2 regions of the Variovorax sp. YR266 genome follow, and region 2 is predicted to be linked to the other one. Evidence: predicted binding sites of a transcription regulator. Region 2 holds the regulator's gene; the other holds the start of a gene.
What was found. Region 2 encodes HrcA, which represses chaperone genes, less so after heat shock. Its sites were predicted from a motif close to TTAGCACTCNNNNNNNNNGAGTGCTAA; they were not measured.
Positions count from the first base shown of each region.

Region 1: the regulator HrcA is predicted to act here: its motif matches at 2,356-2,382, upstream of BLW48_RS03125 (co-chaperone GroES).

Region 1 is NZ_FNPM01000001.1:656,719-663,240, reverse strand. It holds gene xylB (xylulokinase) at 1-222, shown strand, start outside; gene groL (chaperonin GroEL) at 294-1,946, opposite strand; gene BLW48_RS03125 (co-chaperone GroES) at 1,976-2,266, opposite strand; gene BLW48_RS03120 (LysR family transcriptional regulator) at 2,443-3,393, opposite strand; gene BLW48_RS03115 (SDR family NAD(P)-dependent oxidoreductase) at 3,538-4,275, shown strand; gene BLW48_RS03110 (tautomerase family protein) at 4,309-4,548, shown strand; gene BLW48_RS03105 (phospholipase D-like domain-containing protein) at 4,517-6,355, opposite strand; gene BLW48_RS03100 (Bug family tripartite tricarboxylate transporter substrate binding protein) at 6,478-6,522, opposite strand, start outside.
Region 2 is NZ_FNPM01000017.1:15,515-22,036, forward strand. It holds gene recN (DNA repair protein RecN) at 1-1,014, opposite strand, end outside; gene BLW48_RS30505 (NAD kinase) at 1,016-1,927, opposite strand; gene hrcA (heat-inducible transcriptional repressor HrcA) at 1,959-2,966, shown strand; tRNA gene BLW48_RS30515 (tRNA-Ile) at 2,998-3,074, shown strand; gene BLW48_RS30520 (hypothetical protein) at 3,535-4,227, shown strand; gene BLW48_RS30525 (hypothetical protein) at 4,424-4,672, opposite strand; gene BLW48_RS35185 (hypothetical protein) at 4,684-4,947, opposite strand; gene BLW48_RS30530 (hypothetical protein) at 5,078-5,368, shown strand; gene BLW48_RS35190 (hypothetical protein) at 5,630-6,522, opposite strand, start outside.

The sequences.
Region 1 (6,522 bases), on a different contig from region 2:
TTCCAGGTGCCGCTGACGCTCTATGCGGGCAGCGAGACGGGCGGGGCGCTCGGCGCGGCGCGGCTGGCGTGGCTGGCCGATGGGGGCGCGGTGGCCGAGGTGTGCAAGCTGCCGCCGGTGCAGCAGCAGTTGATTCCGTCGACCGAAGGAGCCGCTGTGCATAGCGCGCGCCACACACGCTTTCAGGTGCTCTATGCGGCGCTGCGAGACCAGTTTCAGTAGCTGACACAGGCAATAAAAAAGGGCCGCTTTCGCGGCCCTTCTTCTTTTGGTGAGCAGTGCTCAGCCGGGCATTACATGCCCATGCCGCCCATTCCGCCCATGCCGCCCATGTCGGGCATGCCGCCGCCGGCGCCAGACTCGTCCTTGGGCGCGTCAGCGACCATGGCTTCGGTCGTCAGCAGCAGCGAGGACACCGAAGCGGCGTTCTGCAGTGCGGTGCGGGTGACCTTCGTCGGGTCCAGGATGCCCAGCTCGAGCATGTCGCCGTACGTGTCGTTCGCAGCGTTGAAGCCGTAGTTGCCCTTGCCGGCCAGCACAGCGTTCACCACCACCGAGGCTTCGCCGCCGGCGTTGTTCACGATTTCGCGCAGGGGAGCTTCGATGGCCTTGAGCACCAGCTTGATGCCGGCTTCCTGGTCAGCGTTGTCGCCCTTGACCGACTCGCCCACGGCTTGCTTGGCACGCAGCAGAGCCACGCCGCCGCCAGCCACGACGCCTTCTTCCACTGCAGCGCGGGTAGCGTGCAGGGCGTCTTCGACGCGAGCCTTCTTTTCCTTCATTTCGACTTCGGTGGCGGCGCCAACCTTGATCACTGCAACGCCGCCGGCCAGCTTGGCCACGCGCTCTTGCAGCTTTTCACGGTCGTAGTCGCTCGTGGCTTCTTCGATCTGCACGCGCACTTGCTTCACGCGGGCTTCGATGTCGCCAGCGGCACCGGCGCCGTCGATGATGATCGTGTTTTCCTTGCCCACTTCGATGCGCTTGGCTTGACCCAGGTCGGCCAGCGTCACCTTTTCGAGCGTCAGGCCCACTTCTTCAGCGATGACCTTGCCGCCCGTCAGGATGGCGATGTCTTCCAGCATGGCCTTGCGGCGGTCGCCGAAGCCAGGAGCCTTGACAGCCACGACCTTCAGGATGCCGCGGATCGTGTTCACGACCAGCGTAGCCAGGGCTTCGCCTTCGACTTCTTCGGCAATGATCAGCAGCGGACGGCCAGCCTTGGCGACTTGTTCCAGCGTGGGGAGCAGGTCACGGATGTTGCTGATCTTCTTGTCGAACAGCAGCACGAAGGGGTTGTCGAGCAGCGCCGATTGCTTCTCGGGGTTGTTGATGAAGTAGGGCGACAGGTAGCCGCGGTCGAACTGCATGCCTTCGACGACGTCGAGTTCGCTGTCCAGCGACTTGCCGTCTTCCACGGTGATCACGCCTTCCTTGCCGACCTTGTCCATCGCGTCAGCGATGAGCTTGCCGATGGTTTCGTCGCTGTTGGCCGAGATCGAGCCGACTTGAGCGATTTCCTTCGACGTGGTGGTGGGCTTGGAAGCCTTCTTCAGCTCGGCGACCAGGGCCGTGACAGCCTTGTCGATGCCGCGCTTCAGGTCCATCGGGTTCATGCCGGCAGCCACCAGCTTGAAACCTTCGCGAACGATGGCTTGTGCCAGCACGGTCGCGGTGGTGGTGCCGTCACCGGCGTTGTCCGAAGTCTTGGAAGCCACTTCCTTCACGAGCTGGGCGCCCATGTTCTGCAGCTTGTCCTTGAGTTCGATTTCCTTGGCGACCGACACACCGTCCTTGGTGACGGTAGGGGCGCCGAACGAGCGCTCGAGCACCACGTTGCGGCCCTTGGGGCCCAGGGTCACCTTGACTGCGTTGGCCAGGATGTTGACACCCTCGACCATGCGTGCGCGGGCTTCACCGCCGAAGACTACGTCTTTTGCTGCCATGTTTGTTTACTCCGAATGGGATGTTTGAATTACTTCTCGACGACCGCGAACAGGTCGTCTTCCTTCATGACGAGCAATTCGTCACCGCCGACCTTGACGGTCTGGCCGCTGTACTTGCCGAACAGGACGCGGTCGCCGACCTTGACGGTCAGTGCGGCCAGTTCGCCCTTGTCGTTGCGCTTGCCCGGGCCCACGGCCAGGACTTCACCCTGATCGGGCTTTTCAGCGGCTGCGTCGGGGATGACGATGCCGGAGGCGGTCTTGGTTTCGCTGTCAACACGCTTGACGATCACGCGATCGGCCAAAGGACGAAGTTTCATTGCATCTCCTGGATGTATGGATAAGAAACGGGTTTGTGGTCGGGTGCCGGACCGGAGGCCGGCAACCCATCGACTGGAAGCGAGGGCTGTTAGCACTCATCAGCAGCGAGTGCTAATCATAAGGGCAATCGGTGGGCTTTCAAGTGACAGGGGCTGCCGCCGGTGCGTAACGGATCTCACGCCCGGCCCGCCAAGCCGCCGCCAGACACGCCCGCCGCATCCGCCCGGTGGCCCATCAGGAAGTCCACGAAGGTGCGCACGCGCAGCGGCGCGAACCGCAACTTGGGATACAGCAGGTTGTAGGGCCGGGACCGGCCGCCGAAGGGCTTGAGCACTTCGACCAGCCGTCCCTGGCGCAAGTCTTCCTCGACCACGAAGCGATAGGCCTGGAAGATGCCCGCGCCATGCCGGGCCAGCGTAACCCCGGCCAGGACGTCGTCCGAACAGGCGTAGCCGCCGGAGGTGAGCATTTCGACGTCCTGGCCGTCCTGACGGCACAGCCAGGGGATGGTGCGGCCGCTGCTGGGCAGCTCGAACTGGATGCATTCGTGGGTCTGCAGGTCGTCCAGGGTCCGGGGTTCCCCGTGCCGGCGCAGGTAGTCCGGGGCTGCGACGAGCACGAGTTCGGCGTCCTCGAGATGGCGAGCAACCAGGGTCGAGTCGGCTGGCGCGCGCACACGCACGGCAAGGTCGTACCCCTCCGCGGCGAAGTCGATGTTGCGGTTGCTGACGTGAACCTCGACCCGGATGTCCGGGTAGCGCGCCCTGAACTCCGGCAGCAGCGGCAGCAGCCGGTAGTGCCCGTAGGTGGTGGGAACGCTGATCCGCAGCAGGCCGCTTGGCGTGATCTGCTGGCCGCTGACCTGGCGTTCGGCCTCCACCAGCTGGTTGAGCGCCTGGCGGCATTGCTCGTAATAGGCCTGGCCCGCCTCGCTCAGCCGTATCTGCCGTGTCGTGCGCAGGAAGAGGCGCACGCCGAGGCGTTCTTCCAGCCTGCCCACCGTCCTGCTTACGGCGGCGGGCGTCACGCCCGCAACGGCGGCTGCGGCGGTGAACCCCTCTTGCTCGGCTGCAAGACAGAAAAGCTCCAGGCTTCCCAGCAGCAAGTCGTCGAACTGGCGATTCATGATTGATTACATAGAGTAAAGACTGAAGATGCTTCGATCATCTTTATCAACTTGAAGGTCGTCAATACAGTTGATCCCAGAGGCGAGAGCCTCCATGAACCTGAACCAACTGCCTCCGCTTTGACCACCCGAAAGGAAACCATCATGAAGACCCAACCCAAGACGATCGTGATCACCGGCGCCTCGAGCGGCATCGGCCTGGCCCTGGCCGGCGCGTACCTGCAGCGCGGCGACAACGTCGTCGGCAACGCCCGCAGCGCCGAACGCCTGCAACAGGCATCCGTGTCGCTCGGTTCGCCCGACAACTTCCTGGGCGTTGCCGGCGACGTCGCCGACCCCGCCGTCGGCGATCTGCTGGTGCGGCGTGCCATCGAGCGCTTCGGGCACGTGGACGTGCTCGTCAACAACGCCGGATTCTTCAACGCCAAGCCGTTCATCCAGTACACGCCGGACGAGCTGGAAGCCCTGGTGAGCACCAACCTGAAGGGTTTCGTCTATCCGTCGCAGGCGGCAGTCCGCCACATGGTCGAGCGCAAGGCGGGCCACATCATCAGCATCACGGCAAGCCTTGCCTCGCAGCCCAACCAGGCCGTGCCGGCCGTGCTGCCGCTGCTGATCAAGGGCGGCATCAACCAGGCGACGAAGGCGCTGGCGCTGGAACTGGCGCCGCACAACATCCAGGTGACGGCGGTGGCGCCGGGCATCGTGGACACGCCGATGTACACGAAGGAAATGCATGGCTTCCTCAACACGCTGCAGCCGGCAGGCCGCATCGGCACGGTGCAGGAAATCGTCGACGCGGTTCTCTACCTGAGCGACGCCAGCTTCACGACCGGCATCGTGCTGCCCGTGGACGGCGGCATGGGCACCGGCAAGTGGTGAGCGAAGCATCGACAACGAACCCCGGAGAACGCCATGCCCTACATCCGCATCGAAATCACCCGCGAAGGCACCACGCTCGACCAGAAGAAGCAGCTGATCGCCGAGGCCACCGAGATGATGGTGCGCGTCCTGAACAAGGATCCTGCCTCGACCTTTGTCGTGATCGACGAATACGACACCGACAACTGGGGCCAGCACGGCCGCACGATCACCGAGGTGCGCCGCGAGCAGACGCTTGCTGCTACTGCACCGCCGCGTCCATCCAGAACTTGAGCTGCGGGTTCTTGAGCCGACCCTTCTTGTCGTAGTACTTGCCCAGCCATTCCTCCGGCGTGCTTTTGAGTTCCAGCGCGTCCTTCTGGCCGCCAAGCTGCTTGAACCAGAAGCGGGAGGAGAAGTGGTCGTAGACGTCCAGGATGCGGGTCGCATAGGCCATCGCGAGCTTCTTGTTGCCACGCACGATCAGCAGGTTCTCGTCGTTGTCGAACGATGCCTTGTGTCCCAGGTTGTGGCTGCCGGTGGCAACGACGCAGTCGTCGTCGAAGGGGTCGATCACCACGACCTTGTCGTGAATGATCGCGAAGCCGGCATTGAGGATTTCCTTCTTCCAGCCATCGGGCACCTTGAAGTCGAACGCCTCGGCTCCGAAAACACGCGGATCCTGGAGCACGGGCGGTTTCTTCTCGCCCTTCTTCCTGGCGGGCGGAGTCATGCCCTTGAGCTCGTAATAGAAGCCTTCCGAGGCCGACTTGTTCGTCACGCATCCGCGCACGAACAGCTTCTTGTTCTTGCTCGCGGCCTGGGCTGTCCAGTTCGCGATGCTGGGGCTGCCCGGATAGAAGGCGAGAAAGAGCACGGAGTGGCTGGCGCCCGCGATCAGCTGGGCAAGGTCCTCCATGTCCGGCGGGCGCTTCTCGGTTGCCGGGTTCTTGCCGCGCGCCTTCGGCGTGTTCGGCGAAAACCAGCTGTGAGCCGCCGCTCCATCGTCCAGTGTCAGCGCCGAGCCCTTCGACGCCCACTTGCGAAGCGCGGCGCCCTGCAAGGCTTTCGGATCGTCCGCGGCCTCGTCGGTGTCCTTGGCGAGCTCTTTCCAGTACGCCAGATAGCGCTTGGCGAGCGCATCGTTGTCGATGACGATGGAATTGTTGGTCTGGGTGCACAGGCCGGTGGCCGTCCAGTTGGTGGAGCCGGTGAACACCGCCTTCGGCTTGCCCTTGGAGTCGACGTAGACCAGGAACTTGTTATGGGCGATATGGCCGTTGGGCATGATGCGGTTGTGAATCTCCGCAGCGGTGCCGGTCAGGGTTTCGCGCGCTTGCTCGTTGCCATCGACCTTCACGGTCTTGATCTTGGTCTTGCCGGTCTTGGGGTTGGTCACCTTCACCGGTTTGCCGTCTTCGCCCAGCACTTCCTCGTCTTCCTTGGAGTCGCCCAGGACGATGTGGAGGCGTTCGCCCAGCCCTGCGAGCCAGCCGATCAGCTGCGGGTCCTTGAGTTCGTAGAGCGCCGCGTAGATCTTGCCCTTGCCGTCGGCGCGCGCAAGAAACTCTTGGATGGCCTCGATCATGTCGCCCGAGAGGCTCTCGCGGAGCTTGCTCTTGTCGCCGGGGTCCGAGACCTTCTCGATCAGCGAGTCCTTCATGTCCTTGGAGCCGAGCGCGCGCGCGACGCGCTGCGTGGAGATCAATCCGCGGTTGAAGTAGACGCTCAGCTTGTCGTCGATCACCGGGGTGATCTCCACCTCGTTAGTCAGCAGGATCGGCAGCTTCGCCATGGGCTGGAGCTTTCCCGGGGCGCCCTCCAGCGGCACGATCTTGTAGCGGAAGATCCTGTTCTTGTTCTTCTCGGCTTCGAGACGCGCGTAAGGATCTTTCCAGTAGAACTTCTGGATCGGAAGTTCCTCGGTGGTCCATTTCTTGGGTGTGATGCCCTTGAACCTCGCCTGGCCTGGCAGGGGCGTCTCACGGCCGTGCTGGTCGATGCGGTAGACCGCGAATCCCATGCAGCCATCCGGCTTCTTGCCGTAGCTCCACGCGACCATGATCACCTCGTTGTTGGCGAAAGCCACGGCGTTCTGCATGAGTCCCCTCCACGTTCCGGTAGCGGCCGATTGGATGTCGACTTCGAGAGTGCGCTGGCCACGGCCGCCTCCCGCGCGGGAGTATCGCGGGATCGATCGGGCTCATCAATGGCATTTCTGTGTCAGTCCACCTTGATGCTCGCAGCCTTGACCACCTGTTGCGCCTT
Region 2 (6,522 bases):
GAGATCGCTTTGCGCGTCGAGCGCCTGCAGCTCAGCCTGCCAGCCGGCGAGCAGCGCCGGCAGTTCGGCGGGCGGGCGCTTGTAGCGGCGCGCGAGCGACATCCACAGGCCCATGCGCTCGTCCAGCTCGGCCAGGGTTTGCGGATCGGTGTCGGCATCGCGCAGGTAGCCGTGCAGCGTGTGGGCAGCGTCGGAGGCCTGGGCCACGCATGAGGCGAGCACTTCGCCCAGCGCGCGGAACTCGGGCTCGATGTGCTCGCAGTTCTGCAGCAGCGTGAGCGCGCGCGTAAGCGCGGGGAGGGCGCCGTTGTCGTCGTCTTCCAGTGCCTGGCTGGCACCCTGGGCCGCGTCGATCAGGGCCTGCGCGTTGGAGATGCGCGAGTGGTTGGTCGACAGCTCTTCCCACTCGTCGACGCCCGGTGCGAGCTTGGCGACTTCGGAGATCTGCCATTGCAGCCGCTCGCGCTCGCGCTGCAGCGAGTCTTGCGCCGAGCGCGCGTGTTCGAGTGCGGAAAGTGCCTGCCGCCAGCTTTGCCACGCGGCGTCGAGCGCATCGGTGCGCACACCTGCGTAGGCGTCGAGCAGGCCGCGCACTGCCTCAGGCCGCGTCAGGCTTTGCCAGGCGTGCTGGCCGTGGATGTCGAGCAGGCGGTCGCCGAGCTCGCGCAACTGCGTGGCCGTGGCTGGGCTGCCGTTGATCCAGCCGCGGCTGCGGCCCTGCAGGTCGACGGTGCGGCGCAGCAGCAGCGCGTCGCTGGCTTCGAAGCCGCCTTCGTCGAGCCAGGTGTCCAGGGCCGGGTCGGCGTCGAATTCGGCACTCACGTCGAGCCGTTCGGCCCCTTCGCGCACCGCGCCAGCGTCGGCGCGGTTGCCCAGCGCCAGTTGCAGCGCGTCGATCAGGATGGATTTGCCCGCGCCGGTTTCGCCGGTCAATACCGTGAAGCCGCCGGACAGGTCGAGTTCGAGTGATCGCACGATCACGAAGTCGCGCAGTGCGATGCGTCGCAGCGCCATTTCAGGAGCCCCCTTCGTTCCAGTGAAGTTTCTTGCGCAAGGTGTCGAAATAGCTCCAGCCGCGCGGGTGCAAGAAGCGCACGCGGAAATCGGAGCGGCGCACCACCACGCGGTCGCCGATTGCGAGCGAGGCCAGCGACTGCATGTCGAAATTGGCGCTGGCGTCGCGCCCGCCCACCAGCTCGATCACGATCTCGTCGGCGTCGGGCAGCAGCACGGGGCGGTTCGACAGCGTGTGCGGTGCGATCGGCACCAGCACCCAGCCTGGCACGGCCGGATGCAGCAACGGGCCGCCAGCTGACAGCGCGTAGGCGGTCGAACCCGTGGGCGTGGCGATGATCAGGCCGTCGGCGCGCTGGTTGGCCACGAAATGGCGGCCCACTGATACGCGCAACTCGACCATGCCGGAGGTGGCGCCGCGGTTGACGACCACGTCGTTCATGGCGAGCGCGTCGAACACCGAGGCGCCATCGCGCACGACCTGCGCATGCATCAGGCTGCGGTGGTCTTCCTCGTACTCGCCGGCCAGCATCGGGATCAGCGTGGCCTGGTAGTTGTCGAGCGGGATGTCGGTGATGAAGCCGAGCCGGCCGCGGTTGATGCCGATCAGCGGGATGCCATAGCTGGCGAGCTGCCGGCCGATGCCGAGCATGGTGCCGTCACCGCCGACCACTAGGCCGAGGTCGCAGCGCTGGCCGATTTCCTCGACGCTCAGGGCTTCGTAGCGTGGATGGGCAGGGGCGCCGTCATCGTCTTCCTCGCAGGTCGAGCGCTCGACGAACACCGTGCAGCCTTGCGATTCGAGGAAGGCGCCAATGCCTTCCATGACGCCGTCGCGCGAGTCCGCCTGCGCCCGGGCGCCGGAAGCCTGGTATTTGCCGATCAGGGCGACGTGACGAAAGCGAGAGGTCATATCTCACAAATTACAACACTAAAATCTTGCAATGCTGGACGACCGTGCCAAGTTGCTGCTCAAGACGCTCGTCGAGCGCTACATCGCCGACGGGCAACCCGTCGGCTCGCGCACGCTGTCGCGTTCCTCGGGGCTCGATCTGTCGCCGGCGACCATCCGCAACGTCATGTCCGACCTCGAGGCGCTGGGGCTGATTGCCAGCCCGCACACCTCGGCCGGCCGCATTCCGACGCACCGTGGCTATCGCCTCTTCGTCGACACCATGCTGACCGCGCAGCGCGAACAGATGAGCACGCCGAGCCTCGCGCCCGACCAGCCGCAGAAGGTGATCGCCAATGCGGCGCATCTGCTGTCAAACCTGTCGCAGTTCGTTGGCGTGGTGATGGCGCCGCGGCGCGCTTCGGTGTTCAAGCAGATCGAGTTCCTGAAGCTCTCCGACCGGCGCCTGCTGGTGATCATCGTCTCACCCGATGGGGACGTGCAGAACAGGGTGATCTTTCCGGAGGCCGACTATTCGCAGTCGCAGCTGGTCGAGGCCTCGAACTACATCAACGCGCACTATGCGGGCCTGACTATCGAGCAGGTGCGCGATCGTCTCCAGTCCGAGGTTGAAAAGCTGCGCGGCGAGATCGCCGCGTTGATGCAGGCGGCGGTGCAGGTCAGTTCCGAAGTGCTGAACGAGGCGCAGGAAGACGACGTCGTGATCTCCGGTGAGCGCAACCTGCTGGCGGTGAGCGATTTCTCCAGCGACATGGGGCAGTTGCGCCGTGCCTTCGAACTCTTCGAGCAGAAGGCCCAATTGATGCGCCTGCTCGACGTGTCGAGCAAGGCCGAAGGGGTGCGCATCTTCATCGGCGGCGAAAGCCAGGTGGTGCCCTTCGAGGAGCTCTCCATCGTCAGCGCCAACTACGAGGTCGATGGACAGGTCGTGGGTACGCTGGGTGTGATCGGGCCGACGCGCATGCCCTACGAACGCATGATCCAGATCGTCGACATCACGTCGCGCCTGGTGAGCAATGCGCTGAGCCATCGCAAGTAGGCGCTGCGGCGCGAATAGAATCGTGCCGCGTGGGCCGTTAGCTCAGTTGGTTAGAGCAGCGGACTCATAATCCGTTGGTCGATGGTTCAAGCCCATCACGGCCTACCACTGAAAAGCCGCAAGGGCACTGAACAAGGCGCTATTTAAACGATAGCGCCTTTTCTTTTTTGGCAGTACTTCTTGCGTCCGTGTAGCCACCATGTAGCCGGCGGTGCAGCTTTTCGTATGCGCCGCGGTTTGCTTATTAACGCCCCGGTCCGACGTTACTGATGCTGTGCGGGATGACTCAGACAGTGAAGACAGAACTGATGCTTTTACTGTTAATCAACATGCCTGTGCTGCGCCTGGATGAAGTCGCGGACTTGCTTAACCTCAACGTCAGGCCGTTGCAGAACAAGATCTAGCCTCGCGAAGTACCGTTTCCCCCATGTTCAAGCTCGGCGCATCGAGCGAATGGGTGGCTCATGTGTCTGGCGTGGCGAGGTACATTGACGAGCAGTGGTCGGAGGCTCGTCTCGCATTGGAGCGTCTGCACAAAAGATAGGCATCCAAAGGAGGAGTCGCATTCATGAAGCTGAGGATCTGGGCTGCAGTTGCCCTTTTGACCGCGTCGTCGATCTCGTCTGCCGCTGGCTCCGCGGTGGTGGATGGGAGATTCATCAACAACATCATTCCTCAGGGCTATTGCGCTATCGGCGACGCCGTCAGACGGGACGCGCTGACCAAGACGGCTCAGGAACTTTCTGGAGCCAAGGGACTGGTCCTCTCGGTATTTGAGTCCTGCCCTGGGAAGCAGGCGTCAGCACCCAGCGGCCGGGGTTCAACCTACCGTTACGGCTGGGTGGTAGTTGGGCGCGTGGACGGGACGACCGTGGCGTCCAGCGAATCGACAAGGGCCCAATACCTCGCAGTGCTCGATTCGGTGATGCGAAAAGACACGCCGAGCATTTCTCAAGACCCTGACAAACGCCTTTTGGCCGCGCGATCCAGCAAGGTGCCTGTTTATGAGGACTGGGGAGCCATCGGACGAGATGCCAATGCCATCTACCGAGGTAGCCTGGGCACCCTAGAAACCAAGGGCACAAGGCTGACACTCGGAATCTCGGTCGCAGCGCTCACCTTTGCCAACAACCAGACGTTTGTGAATTTTCTTTACGAGATCGTCAACGACAACACAAGCGTTGCCGGTCTGCTTGCTGAGCAGCAGAAGCTCACTGCTTCCTTTGTCAAGAACAACGAGCCGGACAAATCAAGAGACTGACCTGTGGGCCATGAAGTAATGAGCTTCACGCCGTGGCCTCTCGGGTAACTCTATTCAAGACAGCCTCACCAAGCGCCTAGCTTGGCCGGCGTGCTTGACCTAGTTCGCTCAGACCGCTTGCTTGATCGATTGGCCGTGCGTAGATTGGTGGTCAACTGGGTGATCGGCTGACCGCCATCGTCAAAACCAGACAGGACTACGCTGCCAAGGCGACATCAGTTGGTCGCACAAAGATCCAATGACGGACGCCCTCCGGGTCTGCAAACTCAAGCTCGACATTCCCATAGTCGTCCTGACCAACCATTCGCATCAAGATCTCGTTTGCAGCCCATTTGATCGCTTTGCAGTCCACTAGGGGCAGGCCCTCCAACAACTCGGGCGGGGCGCGTAGCAGACGAACCAAAGCGCCATCAGCCAGAGGCTTTCCGTTGCTATCGACATTCATACTGCTCTCCTTCACTGCGATGGATTGCACTTGCAACCCACATGCTTCGGTTGCGCACCAAGAGCCTTGGTTGCTTCCTTCTTTGCCCTGCGGACCGTCTCGTCAATGGATGCACCTGATGCCTCACCAAATGCGTGCCTCGGCATCTTTTCCGCGTTTTCAGGAATGTTGTCGTTGATGTCCGCACGACAACGACAGCTATATCCTGACGCCGGTCTGTCTGGAGCAACGTAGGAGCGCTCCCCTAAGCTGACAATTTGACCGTCGTCGATCACGGAAATTCCTTGTTTTGGTCTTCCTTGCTCCTGCAACCACCTTAGCAAGGTTTACACCATCCATGGAAGCATTTTGTTTCTCGACCGTCAATAGGCGGTACGATAGACGGAGACTGTATATTCATACAGCATGTTCTTCGCCGAGGTCACGATCTTGCTCACCCCAGACGGCGAGCGCCTGCCGCCAAGACGGAGAGAGCCGCCCATGCGCGGGATGGTCACCATCGGCAAGATGAACCGAGATCGGGACACATCCGAAACCTACGCCGTGACCGTGGATCTGTGGGAGCAACACGGCACGGCCAGGATGCGCTGCATGGCGCAGCGCGAAACCTGGCGGGATGAGCTGGGGAATCTGCGCATCAAGGAACACCGGCAAATCTGGCAGGTGGTGCCGGTCGAGAGGCAAGGCATCGAGTAGCCGCCGCAACTCGACCTGTTCTAGCCCGCGACAATCAAGCGATGAGCCAAGCCGACTTTTTCTCTTCCGAACCGGCTGTCCTCTACACCCCCGCCTGGTACAGCGACACCGCGCGCGAAGTGCAGCTCTTGCCGCTGGCGCCGGGTGACTACAAGGTCACGCCTAGCCGTGGCGCCGAGCGCTGGACGGTCACCTCGCTGAAGGACGGGTCTATCGCCTATAGCGGCATCGGGCCGGTCGAGGTCACCCAGGAAGCCGCCGCTATTTGTAGTGCCGTAGTGTCATCGCATGATCTGAAGCGCTTTCACGACGGAGATCTGTTAAGACCATATCGATCTCCTTCATGACTACACCGCGATGGCGGCTCCAATATTTTTGAGCAGACAACAAATTCACGTCGGTCAATTTTTGCAATGCCAAGCTATCAAATAGAAGACGATAGTGATGCTCGCCGGCAAGCGTTGAATTGGCCATATATTTTGACAGTTTCTCAAATTTAGAGATCGCCTGCGAGACGTTGTAAGGCCTCCTTTCTTCGCCATGCAGTTTTTTTATCTTTCCTGACATGGCGGGTTCTTTTTCTTTGAGATTTTTACTGTATGGGGAATAAATTTGTTTAAGCCCGCTCGGCTTTCCGCCCCCAAGTCGGTCTTCAGTCGCCAGTTCGTCCAGAGGATCTAGCGCCTCTGAAATTTGCATTCCGACAGTTTGACTTTTTGAACCTGAAGATGATGCCCCATGAAGATCGGTCGATATGCCCCCATCCTTATGCACCATCAAAAAATGAGCATCGAGCATGTTCCGATTATTTCGCGCGTTGGTTAGGGCCCAACCCGGGAAAAGATTCATTGGCTCCGCAGCGTAAATGGAGCCAAGACTATGAGTTTTCTGAGGGTCCCAATGGGGTGTAACTTGCACCCCAGCCAGCACACCAGGGCTGGCATTCATGATGGGCTCTAGGGTGCTATAGGCTGAGCCAGCGTACAACTGCAGCGTGTAGACGTAATAGCACCGCCTAAATGAATTTGCGTCAGCCTCATTTGCCAAGGTAAATATCCGATCAAGATCGGTATCCCGGATCTTATGGCGAATCTGCAATGCGCTGGCCAGCGACCCTTTCGATTCGATTTCTTCCTTTAACGCCGTTGCTGTGC